4 regions of the Nonomuraea sp. GTA35 genome follow, and region 1 is predicted to be linked to each of the others. Evidence: riboswitches for the same ligand, from Rfam matches in the RefSeq annotation. Region 1 holds a riboswitch; each other region holds the start of a gene.
The links. A riboswitch is a leader RNA that binds a small molecule or an ion and turns the genes downstream of it on or off. The one in region 1 is predicted to bind thiamine pyrophosphate.
Positions count from the first base shown of each region.

Region 2: another riboswitch for thiamine pyrophosphate. It lies ahead of ACBJ32_RS37245 (purine-cytosine permease family protein); the one in region 1 lies ahead of ACBJ32_RS11865 (FAD-dependent oxidoreductase).
Region 3: another riboswitch for thiamine pyrophosphate. It lies ahead of thiD (bifunctional hydroxymethylpyrimidine kinase/phosphomethylpyrimidine kinase); the one in region 1 lies ahead of ACBJ32_RS11865 (FAD-dependent oxidoreductase).
Region 4: another riboswitch for thiamine pyrophosphate. It lies ahead of thiC (phosphomethylpyrimidine synthase ThiC); the one in region 1 lies ahead of ACBJ32_RS11865 (FAD-dependent oxidoreductase).

Region 1 is NZ_JBGNUV010000002.1:1,134,829-1,138,405, reverse strand. It holds gene ACBJ32_RS11865 (FAD-dependent oxidoreductase) at 1-804, opposite strand, end outside; TPP riboswitch at 794-910, opposite strand; gene ACBJ32_RS11860 (FAD-dependent oxidoreductase) at 969-2,132, shown strand; gene ACBJ32_RS11855 (Rv2175c family DNA-binding protein) at 2,163-2,537, shown strand; gene thiE (thiamine phosphate synthase) at 2,515-3,153, shown strand; gene ACBJ32_RS11845 (polyprenyl synthetase family protein) at 3,404-3,577, opposite strand, start outside.
Region 2 is NZ_JBGNUV010000010.1:124,414-127,990, forward strand. It holds gene ACBJ32_RS37235 (PAS domain-containing sensor histidine kinase) at 1-502, opposite strand, end outside; gene ACBJ32_RS37240 (methylated-DNA--[protein]-cysteine S-methyltransferase) at 597-1,172, shown strand; gene ACBJ32_RS37245 (purine-cytosine permease family protein) at 1,176-2,486, opposite strand; TPP riboswitch at 2,476-2,590, opposite strand; gene ACBJ32_RS37250 (rhodanese-like domain-containing protein) at 2,644-2,967, opposite strand; gene ACBJ32_RS37255 (helix-turn-helix domain-containing protein) at 2,964-3,353, opposite strand; gene ACBJ32_RS37260 (MFS transporter) at 3,474-3,577, shown strand, end outside.
Region 3 is NZ_JBGNUV010000022.1:30,597-34,173, reverse strand. It holds gene ACBJ32_RS53920 (M28 family metallopeptidase) at 1-940, opposite strand, end outside; gene ACBJ32_RS53915 (DNA polymerase domain-containing protein) at 1,057-2,004, opposite strand; TPP riboswitch at 2,062-2,157, shown strand; gene thiD (bifunctional hydroxymethylpyrimidine kinase/phosphomethylpyrimidine kinase) at 2,151-2,954, shown strand; gene ACBJ32_RS53905 (TenA family protein) at 2,951-3,577, shown strand, end outside.
Region 4 is NZ_JBGNUV010000004.1:492,202-495,778, forward strand. It holds gene ACBJ32_RS20730 (SDR family oxidoreductase) at 1-453, shown strand, start outside; gene thiC (phosphomethylpyrimidine synthase ThiC) at 555-2,099, opposite strand; TPP riboswitch at 2,092-2,204, opposite strand; gene ACBJ32_RS20740 (hypothetical protein) at 2,295-2,645, shown strand; gene ACBJ32_RS20745 (universal stress protein) at 2,642-3,472, shown strand.

The sequences.
Region 1 (3,577 bases):
GGCGTCCGGGTCGGTCATGTCCGCGTCGGCCGTGTCCGCGTCGGTCGTGTCCGGGCCGGTGGTGTACGGGTGGGCCGGGGAGTCTTGGCGGTCAGGGCCGTCCTCGGAACCCGGGGGCGCGAGGCGGACCCCCACGACCCGGCCGCCCTCGTACAGGAGCTCGGTCGCCCGGGCCCGCACCAGAGGGACGTCCAGCCGTTCCAGCGCGGCCAGCAGGGCCGCCGTCACGCGGCGCGGGTCCACCCACGCGTCGCCGGGCGCCAGCAGGCCGCCGCGCACGGAGGGGGCCAGCATGGGCTCCAGGCGGCGGCACTCGCGCCCGGTGAGCCGCTCGACCGGCAGCCCCAGCTTCTCCATGTACGCGGCCAGCTCGTCCAGCGCCGCCATGTCGTCGGCCCCGAACGCCACGTCCAGCGTCCCGTCCGCCCGCAGGTCCAGCCCGCGCACCTCGGGGAACCGCAGCCCGTCGCCCGATCCCGGCCGGGCGGATCCCAGCCCGTCGCCCGATCCCGGCCCGGCGGATCCCGGCCCGTCGCCTGGTCCCGGCCCGGTATCCCCGGCCAGGCCGGCGTCGGCGGCCAGCTCGGCGGCGAAGGCGGGCCAGCGGCGCAGCGAGGCCACCCCCAGCCGCAGCAGTGGCGCCTCGGTGTAGGTCACCTCGCTGACCGGGGCCAGCATCCCCGCCGCCGCGTACGAGGCCCCCCTGCCGGGGGCCGGGTCGACCACGGTGACGGGCCGCCCCGCGCGTGCCATCCGCCAGGCCACGGAGAGCCCGACGACTCCGCCACCCACGATCACATCCACTTGCGCTCCCTTCGCCGGCATGATCCGGATCAGGTGTCTTGCGGTCGAAGGCCCGGCAAAGCCTTCCTCTCAGCCCGGTTACGGCCGGACTCCCGCGCGTCTTACCCGAACAGCCTACGGCCTCGGTGCGACGTCCGAGCACGCCCCCCGTTATGGTCATCACCGTGAACCATGTCGTGGTGGTGGGAGCGGGCCTGGCCGGAGTGCGTACGGTGGAGGCCCTGCGCGGGCGCGGCTTCACCGGCCGGATCACGCTGATCGGGCAGGAGCGGCATCGGCCCTACGACCGCCCGCCGCTGTCCAAGGCGGTGCTGAAGGGCGAGGCCGACAGCAGCTTCGTCGACACCGACCTCGACGGGCTCGGCGTCGAGTTCTGGCCGGGCGTCGGCGCCAAGTCGCTGCGCGCGGGCGTCGTGGAGACCACCGAGGGCGAGGTCGCCTACGACGGCCTGGTCATCGCCACCGGCGCCGACCCGATCCGGCTGCCCGGCGACGGCCCCCAGCACGTCCTGCGCACCATCGACGACGCCCACGAGCTGCGCGCCATGCTCGTCCCTGGCGCCCGCGTCGCGATCATCGGCGCCGGCTGGATCGGCGCCGAGGTCGCCACGGCGGCCCGCCGCGCCGGTTGCGCGGTGACGGTCGTCGAGTCCGCCCCCGCTCCGCTCTCGACCGCCGTTGGCGCCGAGCTCGGGGGGCGCACGCTGCCCTGGTACGACGGCATCGACCTGCGGCTGCGCACCATGGTCGACTCCGTGGACGAGGGCGGCGTGCGGCTGGTGGGCGGCGAGTTCGTCGAGGCCCACGTGGTGGTCACCGGCATCGGCGTGCGCCCGGCCGTCGAATGGCTCGCCGACGCCGACATCGACCTGCACAACGGCGTCGTCACCGACGAGCACCTGCGCACGTCGCTGCCCGGCGTCGTCGCGGTCGGCGACTGCGCCGCCTGGTGGTCGCGCCGCTGGGGGACCAGGCTGCGGGTGGAGCACTGGGACACCGCGCTCAACGCCCCCGAGGTCGCCGCCGCGACGCTCCTGGGGGAGGAGGCGGTCTACGACCCGGTGCCGTACTTCTGGTCGGAGCAGTTCGGTCACATGCTCCAGTACGCCGGCCACCATCCCGCGGGTGACCGGCTCGTCTATCGCGGCGAGCCCGAGGGCAAGTGGTCGGCCGTGTGGCTCGCCGGCGACGGCACTCTGGCCGCTGTGCTGGCCGTGGACCGGCCCCGCGACCTCGTACAGGGGCGCCGGCTCATCGACGCGGGCGCGCGCCTCGACGCGGAACGCCTGGTAGATCCACAAGTACCCCTACGAGATTGTGTTGTTTGAGCAAGCACGGCATGTGGTAGTTGTGGTTTCGTGACGCTTTCTGTTGCACAGATCGACCGGGAGACCGACCAGCTCGTTGACGAGTGGCTCACGCTCCCCGAAGTGGCCTCGCGCCTGGATCTCCCGATCGGGCGGGCCAAGCAACTCCTCCGGGACCACAAGCTCCTCGGCGTGCGCCGGGGCAGCGGCGGGCCGCAGGTGCCCGCGGTGTTCCTCGATGGAAAGGACGTGATGAAGGGCCTGCCCGGCACACTGACCGTGTTGCAGGACGCCGGCTACGACGATGTCGAGTCGCTGCGCTGGCTCTTCACCCCAGACGAGTCCCTGCCAGGGTCGCCCATCGAGGCGATCAAGGCCGGCCGTCACACAGAGGTCAAGCGGCGTGCCCAAGCCCTCGCTTTCTGAGGCCCGCCTCTATCTCTGCACAGACGGCCGCCGCGACCGCGGCGATCTGGCAGAGTTCCTCGATTCGGTGCTGGCCGGGGGCGTGGACATCATCCAGCTGCGGGAGAAGGGCCTGGAGGCCGGCGAAGAACTCGCGCTCCTCGAAGTCTTCCGCGACGCCTGCGACCGGCACGGCAAGCTGCTGGCCGTCAACGACCGGGCGGACATCGCCTACGCCGCCCGGCCCGACGTGCTCCATCTGGGGCAGGACGACCTTCCTGTGACGGTCGCGCGAGAGATACTCGGCGACGACATCGTCATCGGAAGGTCCACCCACTCCGCCGCCGAGGCTTCCGCCGCGGCTGTGGAGGAGGGCGTCGACTACTTCTGCTGCGGCCCCGTCTGGCCCACCCCGACCAAGCCGGGCCGCCCGGCTCCCGGCCCGTCACTGCTGCGGCACGCGGCGGCCCTGGAGACCTCGCGGCCGTGGTTCGGGATCGGCGGCATCGACCTCGGCAACCTGGACGAGGTGATGTCGTACGGGGTGCGGCGCGTGGTGGTGGTACGGGCGATCACCGATGCCGACGACCCTGGGGCGGCGGCGGCGGAGTTCGCCAAGCGGCTGTCGGCCGGCTGAGTACCGGGGCGCCCGCTCTCGCCGCGGGCGCCTCCAACCTGCACGCCCCGCACCTCCTGAGGCGCGGTGCCCGCGAGACTCGCGGTGCGCGGGTGACCGGTAAGCCTTCGTGACCGGCGAGGCCAGCGTGACAGGGGAGGCATCCGTGACGTGAGGCTCGCGTGACGTGAGGCTCGCGTGACGCGTATGGCCCGCGAGCAGCGTCAGCCTGACATGTGGTGCACGCGGGCAGCGGCGGGCGCGTGGCGGGTCAGGTCTTGCGGGAGGTGGCGGCGATGGCGAGCTCGGTGAGCGCCGCCCGGGACTCCGGGGTGACCGGGGCAGTCTCGAGGGCCGCCAGCGCCTGGCCCAGGTAGTCGCCGATCAGGTCCTCGCACTCCTGCAGCGCCCCCGTGCCGTCGATGATCTCCCGCAGCGTGGCGAC
Region 2 (3,577 bases), on a different contig from region 1:
CGGTGAGCTCGGTGAGGCTGGCCGAGATCCGGTCCAGCACGGCCGACAGCTCCAGCTCGGAGTTGATGTCGCCGACCACGTCGGTGAGGCGGCGCACGAGCCTGGCGCGGCGCGCCCCGCGTTCCCTGGCCACGTGGTCGGCCAGCGCCGGGTGGTAGACGCACACGTAGCCGCCCACGGCGCTGCCCAGGCGCAACGCGCTGATGTCCACCCGCAGGTCGAGCAGGGTGCCATTGCTGTGCAGGCGCCTGGTGCGCAGCGACACGGGCTCGCCGGTGCGTACCCGCTCCAGCGCGGCGGTGTGCTCGGTGGTCAGCTCGTCCGGCACGATGGGCGCCCTGCGCCCGATCACCTCGTCCGCGCTCCAGCCGAACACCCGCTCCGCCGCGGCGTTCCACACCAGCACGCTCTGGTCCCGGTCGAGCGCCACGACGGCGTTGGGCGAGCTGGCGAGCGCCGCGCGAGCGATCTCATCGTCACTACCGGCCCATTCGTCCCCCACTACTCCATAGTGCACGCGGTGCGGTGGGTGCGTCGGGAGATCCGTCCGATACGCTGCGGTCACGGTGATTCCCGGCGGTGGGAGGGTGCGAGGCATGTCGAGCAACGATCTCGATGCCCTGTTGCGGGTGACCTCCAGCACCTATCGGGGTGAGACACCGCCCGACATCGCCTTCGGCACCTACGACGGCGCCGTGGGCAGGCTGGTGCTGGCGGTGACGGGCAAGGGCATCGCGGCGTGCAGCTTCGAGGCGGAGAACGACGTGTACGAGCTGGTCACCAGGCATGTGGGCAGCTTCATCGGGCCCGAGGCCAGGCGGCTCGACCCGGTGCGCAGGGAGCTCGACGCGTACTTCTCCGGGCGGCTGCGCACGTTCACCACGCCGGTGGACCTGGCGCTGGCCACGCCGTTCGCGCGCTCGGTGCTGCAGAAGACCACGGCCGTGCCCTACGGCACCACCACGACGCTGGAGCGGATCGGCGAGAGCCTCGGCCGGCCGCGCGCGCTGCGGGCGATCGGCAACGCGCTGGCCTCCAACCCCGTCTGCGTGATCGTGCCCTGCCACCGGGTGGTGCGCGAGGACGGCGCCCTCGGCGACTACGCGGGCGGTCCGGCCGCCAAGCAGCACCTGCTCAACGTCGAGCGGCGCACCGTCGAAGCAGGCAGGTAGCCCTCACCGGCGCCCGCGCAGCAGCAGGCCGATGAGCAGCGTGACCAGCGCGGCCACCAGCGCGCCGCCCAGCGCGCCGTTCATCCACACCTGCCGGGTGAAGCCGATGGCCTCGCGCACGCCCGCCCAGAAGCCGTCCCACGCCGCGACGGTCGGCGTCGAGGTCGTCAGCCAGTAGGCCACGAAGCCCAGCGCCCACGGCACCAGCATGGACCAGCGGGAGGGCGCGTTCTCCTCGGTGTTCCAGCGGCGGGCGCCGCCCAGCAGGAAGTAGTCCACGGCCAGCACCGCGAACATCGGCACGAACACCGCCCCGATCACGCCCAGGAACGCGCCGTACGACGTCACGTCCACGAGCAGGGCGATCACGACGGTGAGCACCCCGATGGCGACGGAAAAGGCGCGCCGGTCCACGCGCGGCATCAGGTTCTGCAGCGAGACCGTCGTCGAGTAGACGTTGGCGAAGGACTGGTCGGTCTCGCGCAGCACCAGGATGGCGAAGAACAGCGCCCCCAGCGGCACCGCGACGAACGTGCCGAACACGGCGTCCGCGTTGCCCGCGATGGCCACCGCGTACACGCCCAGCCCCAGGCACGCCACCTGCGCCAGCGTGTAACCGCCGACCACCCCGGTGAAGGCCGCGCCGGTGGAGCGCGAGTGCCGGGCGAAGTCGGCCGCCATCGGCACCCACGACACCGACAGCGCGATCACGTAGTCGACCGCGGCGGGGAAGGCGGTCCACGAGCCCCCCTCCTGCGCCGGCGCCTGCCGCAGGAAGAACCAGGTGAACCAGACCATCGCGATGATCACGCCGATCGTCACGTACCGGCGCAGCACCCGGATCGACCCGAGCGGCCAGATCGTCAGCGCGGTGGTCAGCACCCCCGCCGCGATCACCCACACCGCGTACGGCACCGCGGGGAAGATCGCGCCGGCGCCCATGGCGATCACCCAGAGCTCGAACGCGCCCCAGCCGAGCATCTGCACGATGTTCAGCACCGTCGGCACGTAGGAGATCTTCGCCCCGAACAGCCCGCGCAGCAGCACCATCGCCGGCTGCCCCGTCTGCGTCCCGGGAACGGCCGACAGGCCCACCATCGCCGTGCCGATCAGGCTGCCGACCACGGTCGCCACGAGTGCCGCCGCGAGGCTGAGCGGGGCGTTGCCCAGCGGGTTGACCAGGAACATCGCCCCGGAGAAGCCGAGAAGGCTGACGCCGAGGTTCGCCCAGAGCGCGCCCTGGTCGAGCACGCCCAGCGTCTTCGGCGGCCGGCCTTCGAGTGTCAGCGGAACTTCGTCGGCGACATGCGTCATCGCACACTCCCTACGCCGGCATTACCCGGACAGGTTCAGGCGGTCGGCAGCGGATCAGTAGCTGCCCTCTCAGCCCGGCACCCCGAGCTCCCGCGACGATCTGTAGTTTGCGCCCTCATCATGCCTCAATGGCGGCTGAACCGCCATAGTGGGTGGTTCAGGCCACGTACGGCGGCTGCCCCGTCTCGCTGACCATCGGCTTGCTCGCGGACTCCCACGCCTGCATGCCGCCCCCCACGTTGACCGCGTCGCGCCCGAGCTGGTTGAGCCAGGCCGCCACGTTCATGGACCGCCCGCCCACCCGGCAGACGACGTAGACGGTGCGGTCGGCGGGCACCTCGTCGACCCGGCCCTGGATCTGGGTCATGGGGATGTGCACGGCCTCGGGCGCGTGCCCGGCCAGCCATTCGTCCTGCTCGCGGACGTCGAGCAGGTAGGCGTCTGCGGGAACGGCGGTGGCCTCGATCTCAGGAACGGTCATGACTCCATCATCTCGCGCCGCGCGTCGTAGGCGGCACGCGCCGCGATGATCTCCTCCTGGTGCTGCTCGGTCCAGGTGACCAGGGACTTGATGGTCTGGTGCAGCGTCCGGCCGAGCGGCGTGAGCGCGTAGTCCACGCGAGGTGGCACGACCGGGTGGACCGTCCGGGTGACCAGGCCGTCGCGTTCGAGCTGGCGCAGGGTGACGCTGAGCATGCGCTGGCTGATGCCGTCGATCTCGCGGCGGAGCTGGGTGAAGCGCAGGCTCTGGCAGTCGAGCAGCGCGATCACCAGCAGCGACCACTTGTCGGCGATGCGGTCGAGGATCTGGCGGACCTCGCAGTCCTCCCGCACGTCCCACTGGCGCGCGTCGTAGTCGTCGTCCACGGTGCCTTCGCAGTAACTGAGTGATCTGAAAGTGCCGTCTTCCACGAGATTTCATGCTGTCGCATGATGTGGGCGGTTACAAGAGATAACCGACTGCCTATTCATAACCGGGGGCTTGTTGTGCCTGTCACCGCCCGTACCTGGGGCGTACTGATCGTTCTGTGTGGGGCCATCTTCCTGGAGGGCATCGACGTGGCGATGCTGAACGTCGCCCTCCCGTCCAT
Region 3 (3,577 bases), on a different contig from region 1:
ACGCGAAGCGCACCTTGTTCTTGGTCGGGACGAGGGCCATCTCCTCAGCGATCTCGAGGATGGCCGCGCTGCCCGAGCCGTTGTCGTTGATGCCCGGCCCCTCCGGCACGCTGTCGAGGTGCGCGCCGACCATGACGACGTTGCGCGGGTCGCCGAAGCGGCTCTCGGCGATCACGTTGTCGTTGGTGCCGAGCACGAGGTTGGCGTCGACCTTGAGCCGGACGGTGGCGCCGGGCGTGGCCGCCAGCTCGTTGCCCACGGCGAAGTCGGCGAACACCATGGGGATCCCGGCCCGCCACTCGCCGATGTCCAGCGCGTAGGCGTCCGTGCGGCCCGGCTGGCCCTCGTTGAAGACGATGATCCCGGACGCTCCGGCCCGGCCCGCGTTCATCACCTTGTTGACGAAGGGGCAGGTGCCGCGCTGGATGAGCGCGATCCGGCCGGGGACGAACCCGGCGAAGTCGGAGGCCTCGCAGCCGCTGGTGGAGCTGGGCGCCGGGGCCGGCGGCAGGGTCAGGTCCACTCCCTGGACCTGGGCGGTCACGTCGCCGGCCGGGGAGGGCTGGAAGGTGAGGAAGTCGTCGTTGGGCACGTACGACTTCGCGGTCGGCGCGGTGAGGTCGAGCACGGGCGGGCTGTTCTCGCTCCAGCTCTCGACGTAGTTGATCGGCTGGCGCGTGACCTTGTAGCCGGCCCTGCGCAGCTTGCCCTCGACGTACGCCACGGAGGCGTCGTAGCCGGAGGTCCCGGCGGCGCGGTTGCCGCCGTTGGCGTCGGCGATGGCCTGGAACGCGTCGAGATGCTTCTTGACGTTGGTGCCCTTGACCTTCTTGACGAGCACCTTGGCGAAGGCGTCGTCGAGGCCGCCCGCCTGCGCGGGCACGGCCGTGGCCAGGGGTAAGGCGAGGACGGCGATCAGGACGGTGATGATTCTTCGCATGCAGGTCCCCCCATGGGTTACCAGGAACGCGGCCTTTCCCCCCGAGGCGCCGCTGCCCGAACGTAACCCGGCGAAGAATCAGCGTGAAGACCCACTATTGTCGCAAATTTGCGACATCACTCCTCGCGCCGGGCGCGGGCGCGCCGCTTGCCCTCGTGCATCGCCTGCACGCGGGCGATCGGGATCGTGTGTCCCTCCTCGACCAGGTCGGCGGGCAACCGCTGCGGCCCGGGCATGTGCTCGGCCCACGGGTCGGCGTCCTTCAGCAGCCCCGGCGCGGTGCGCACGGTGAAGTCCCGCGGCGACACGCGCTCCAGCTCCGACCACGCCAGCGGGAAGGAGACGGGCACGCCGGGCCGGATGCGCGGGCTGTAGGCGGCCACCACCGTGGCCCCGCCCGCCCGGGTGGAGTCGAGGAACACCTTGCCCGCGCGGTCCTCCCGGATGAACGCCGTGGTCGCCAGCGCCGGGTCCAGCCGCTCGGCCCGCGCCGCCAGCGCCCGGGTGGCCGCCGCGAGGTCGTCCATCGCCGTGCCCGCCACCACGGGCACGAACACGTGCACCCCCTTGGCGCCGCTCGTCTTCACCGCGCCCGCCAGCCCCATGTCCTCCAGGGCCTGCCGGACCAGCAGCGCACCGCGCACCGCCAGCGAGAAGGAGTCGTCGTGCTCGGGCGGGTCGAGGTCGAGCACCAGGTGGGTGGCGTGCTCGCCGGCGAACAGCGCCGGGTGGTACTCCACCGCCCGCTGGTTGGCGAACCACAGCAGCGTCTTCCTGTCGTCGCACAACGCGTACGTCACCTGCCTGCGCGACGCCTCCGCCCACATGGACACCGACCGCACCCAGTCGGGGGCGTACTTGGGCAGGTTCTTCTGCATGAACGGCGCTTGCCCCGGGCGCACGCGGACGACCGAGAGCGGGCGGTCGCGCAGCACGGGGATGATGCGGTCGCGGACGGCGTCGAGGTAGTCGACCAGGTCGCGCTTGGTGGCGCCGGCACCGTCGAACAGCGGCTGGTCCAGGTTGGTCAGATCGACCCCGTCACGCGTCTCATCAGCGGCCACCCGCCCTACGATGCCGATCCTCGAACGTGTGGTCAACAACGACGCCTGTTAGAGTAGGCCGTTGACGCGGGGTGCCCGGAGGGCCGGGCTGAGATCACACCCGTCGAACCTGATCTAGCTCGTACTAGCGAAGGGACGTCACAGCCGTGAGCGCTGTTCCCAAAGTCCTGTCCATCGCGGGCACCGATCCCAGCGGCGGCGCCGGGATCCAGGCGGACCTGAAGACCTTCTCCGCGCTCGGCGCGTACGGCATGACCGTCGTCACCGCGCTGGTCGCGCAGACCACCACCGGCGTGACCGGCATCCACGAGGTGCCGGCCGAGTTCGTGGCCCAGCAGCTCGACACACTGCTGACCGACGTGCCGGCCGACGCCGTGAAGATCGGCATGCTGGGCAACGCGCCGCTGATCAAGGCGGTGGCGGCGGCGCTCGACACCTACCGGCCCGCGTACGTCGTGCTCGACCCCGTCATGGTGGCCAAGAGCGGCGACCGGCTGCTGCCCGCCGACGCGGTGGCCGCGCTGCGCGAGACGCTGCTGCCCCGCGTGCACCTGATCACCCCCAACCTGCCGGAGGCGGCCGACCTGCTCGGCGAGAAGCCGGCCGCGAGCCTGGCGGAGATGCACGACCAGGCGCAGCGGCTGCGGGCGCTGGGCGCGCGCCAGGTGCTGCTCAAGGGCGGCCACCTCGACGGCGACACGTGCGTGGACGTGCTGGCGACGCCCGAGGGCACGATCGAGCTGGCCGCGCCCCGCGTGGACACCAGGAACACGCACGGCACGGGCTGCACGCTGTCCTCGGCCATCGCGGCGCTGCGCCCGCGCCACGACGACTGGGCGGGCGCGGTGCGGGCGGCCAAGGCGTACCTCACCGAGGCGCTGCGCGCGGCCGACAGCCTGCACGTCGGCCACGGCCACGGCCCCGTCCACCACTTCCACGCCATCTGGTGAGCGCACAGGACATGTTCTGCGACGACGTCTGGCAGCGCACGGCCGAGCTGATGCGCGCCGTCCACGAGCACCCCTTCATCACCGCCCTCGGCGACGGCACCCTCGACCGCGAGCGGTTCGGGTTCTACATGGTGCAGGACGCCCGCTATCTGGAGGCGTTCTCCAAGGCGCTGGCCACGGCCTCCGTCCGGGCCACCGCCGCGGACGACGCGGCGTTCTGGGCGCAGAGCGCGCACACGGCGCTGGCGGCCGAGCGCATGTTGCACGCCGGGTACATCGAAGAGCTCGACGCCAAGGGCCCCACCTCGCCGACGTGCCTGGCGTACTCGTCGTACCTGCAGGCCACGGCCCTGACCGCGCCCTACCCGGTGATCGCGGCGGCGGTGCTGCCGTGCTTCTGGATCTACCAGGACGTCGGCACGGCGCTGCTGGAGCGCGTCGGCGACACCGCCGGCCACCCGTACGGCAAGTGGATCTCCACCTACGCCGACCCGGGCTTCGCGGCCTCCGTCGAGCAGGCCAAGGCCATCGCCGACCGGCTCGCGGCCGCCGCCGGCCCGGACACCCGCGAGGCGATGGCGCAGGCGTACTGCCGGGCGGCGGCGTACGAGTGGATGTTCTGG
Region 4 (3,577 bases), on a different contig from region 1:
GAGGAGCTGGACGACGAGCAGTGGGAGCACACGTTCGCGGTCAACATCCACAGCTACTACCGCGTCACGAAGGCCGCGCTCCCGCATCTGCGCGAGGGCGCGGCCATCGTGAACACCTCGTCGATCAACGGCCTGCGCGGCAACAAGTCGCTGATCGACTACGCCGCCACCAAGGGCGCCATCAACGCCTTCACCTACTCCATGGCGCAGAACCTGGTCGAGCGCGGCATCCGGGTGAACGCCGTCGCGCCGGGACCGGTGTGGACGCCGCTGATCCCGGCGACCATGCCGGAGGAGAAGGTGGAGAAGTTCGGCAAGCAGGTGCCGATGGGGCGGGCCGCCGATCCGGACGAGATCGCCCCTTCGTACGTCTTCTTCGCCTCCAACCGGCTGTCGTCGTACTACACGGGCGAGGTGCTGGCCCCGATCGGCGGCGAGACGCTGCCGGGTTAGGCCCGGCCCGCGTCCCTGTCTTGTGCCCCTTGCCGTCGCCGCCGACGGTGGCCCGGTTGCGAAGACCGGCCATACTGCGGTTCCGGACATTGGACAAAGGGTCACTCCACGTAGATGTTGCCGCCGAGCCGGCGGAACTCGGCCGCCTTCTCCGCGTACCCCGCCTGCCTGATCTCGTGGCTGATCCGCATCGAGCAGAACTTGGGCCCGCACATCGAGCAGAAGTGCGCGGTCTTGGCGGGCGCGGCCGGCAGCGTCTCGTCGTGGAACGAGCGCGCCGTCTCGGGGTCCAGCGACAGGTCGAACTGGTCCTCCCAGCGGAACTCGAACCGCGCGTCCGACAGCGCGTCGTCCCACGCCTGGGCCTGCGGGTGGCCCTTGGCCAGGTCCGCGGCGTGGGCGGCGATCTTGTACGTGATCACGCCGGTCTTGACGTCGTCCTTGTCCGGCAGGCCGAGGTGCTCCTTGGGGGTGACGTAGCAGAGCATGGCCGTGCCGTACCAGCCGATCATGGCGGCCCCGATGCCCGAGGTGATGTGGTCGTAGCCGGGCGCGATGTCCGTCACGAGCGGGCCGAGCGTGTAGAACGGGGCGTCGTCGCAGAGCTCGCGCTGCAGGTCGACGTTCTCCTTGATCTTGTGCATGGGCACGTGGCCCGGCCCCTCGATCATCACCTGGACGTCGTGCTCGCGGGCGATCCCCGACAGCTCGCCCAGCGTGCGCAGCTCGGCGAACTGGGCCTCGTCGTTGGCGTCCGCGATCGAGCCGGGACGCAGGCCGTCGCCCAGCGAGTACGACACGTCGTAGCGGGCCAGGATCTCGCACATCTCGGCGAAGTTCTCGTACAGGAAGCTCTCGCGGTGGTGCGCCAGGCACCAGGCGGCCATGATGGAGCCGCCGCGCGAGACGATGCCGGTCTTGCGCCCGGCGGTCAGCGGCACGTGCGCCAGCCGCACCCCCGCGTGCACGGTCACGTAGTCGACGCCCTGCTCGCACTGCTCGATCAGCGTGTCGCGGTAGACCTCCCACGACAGCAGCTCCGGCCGGCCCTTGACCTTCTCCAGCGCCTGGTAGATGGGCACGGTGCCGACCGGGACGGGCGAGTTGCGCAGGATCCACTCGCGGGTCTCGTGGATGTCGGCGCCGGTGGACAGGTCCATGATCGTGTCGGCGCCCCAGCGCGTGGCCCAGGTCATCTTCTCGACCTCCTCCTCGATGGAGGAGGTGACGGCGGAGTTGCCGATGTTGGCGTTGATCTTCACCAGGAAGTTGCGGCCGATGATCATCGGCTCGGACTCGGGATGGTTGACGTTCGCGGGGATGATGGCCCGGCCCGCGGCGACCTCCTCGCGTACGAACTCGGGGGTGACGCCCTCGCGCACGGCCACGAACTCCATCTCCCTGGTCACCAGCCCGCGCCGGGCGCACCCGACCTGCGTGACCGGCTGCCCCGCCTCCTCGCGCTCGCGGATCCACCGCTCGCGCAGGCGCGGCAGGCCGCGCCGCAGGTCCGGCTCGTAGGCGGGGTCGGTGTACGGGCCCGAGGTGTCGTACAGGGTCACCGACGTGCCGTTCGACAGGTGCACCTGGCGCATCGGCACCCGCAGCTCACCGGTGTAGACCTTGGAAAAGCGCGCGCTCGTCATCGCGCAAACTCCCTTCGCCGGCATTATCCGGAGCAGGTTCTGGCGGTCGGCGGCTGTCAGCCGTCCTCTCAGCCCGGTCCCCACCGGGCTCCCGCGTTGGACGGCGGTGATCGTACCCACGCCCCGACCCGCCTGAAACCTCGCCGCGGAGGTTTGGCGATCGCCGTGAGCGGTACGGTCCCCATCAGGGGAAACATGAAGAGATTCGCCGCTGTCGCAGGACTACTCGTCGTGATGGCCGCGTCCGGCGCCACCGCAGCCGCCGGGGACGGCATGGATCAGCACGAAGTCAGCCAGGAACAGTACGACACTCTGATCGCCCAGTGCCGCTACTCCGACACAGGAAAGGCGAAGTGCCGTGCCGCGGTCGAGCGCATGTACCGCGTCGGCAGAGCCGACCCGGCGCTCGACTGCCGGACGTACTCCGGCGTGACCGTCTGCGGCACGCTCAAGCTCAGCAAGTCCGAGCGCAGGTGCGCCCGCGACTCCGAGGCACAGGGGCTGCCGTTCCGCCGTGCCGAGGTGGAGTGTTACGCACTGTCATGATCATCGTAGGTGTGGACGGCTCCCGTACCGGGCTGGAGGCCGCCGGCTGGGCCGCCGCCGAGGCCGAGCTGCGGCAGGAGCCGCTGACCGTGGCGCACGCCGTGCCGAAGTGGGTGTGCGAGGGCGCCGTCCACTACGCCGAGGTGGCCCAGTGGATGCGCGACGGCGCCGAGACCGTGCTCACGGCCGCCTGCGACCGCGCACGCCGCGTGTGGCCGCAGGTGCGCATGGAGCGCGTGTTGCTGCCGGGCGACCCCCGCTCGGCGCTGGTCAAGGCGTCCCAGGAGGCCAAGCTGCTGGTGGTGGGCAGCCGGGGGATCGGCGGAGTGCGGGGGCTGCTGGTCGGATCTGTCGCGTACGGGGTGGCGGCGCACGCCCGTACGGACGTCGTCCTGATCCACGAGCCGCCCCCGTTCCCGCGCGGTGAGATCGTGGCCGGGGCCGACGGCTCACCCGGTGCCACGCGGGCGCTGGAGTTCGCCTTCGCCGAGGCCGAGCTGCGCGGCACGCGGCTGCGGGCCGTACGGGCCTGGGCCTGGCCCCATCCCGGCGGCTTCGAGCCGGCCTCCCGCGAGAGCGAGCAGGACACGCTGCGTGCGCTGAAGGAATCGCTGGCCGGGCACCGGGAGCGGCATCCGGGCGTGCACGTGATCGCGGAGGTCGTGCACGGGCATCCGGTGGAGGTGCTCAAGGAGGCCTCCATGCGCGCCGACCTGCTGGTGGTCGGGTCGCGAGGGCACGGGCAGCTCGCGGGGATGCTCATCGGCTCGATCAGCCAGGCCCTGCTGCACCACGCGCCGTGCCCGCTCGCGGTGGTACGCCGCTGAAAGTTACATCCGTACTCCCAGGTCAGCACCGCGCCATGATCGTCGCGCTTCCCGGCGCCGAGCCGCCGCTCCTACGATCTGCGCAGGCTTACGACGGGAGAGCAC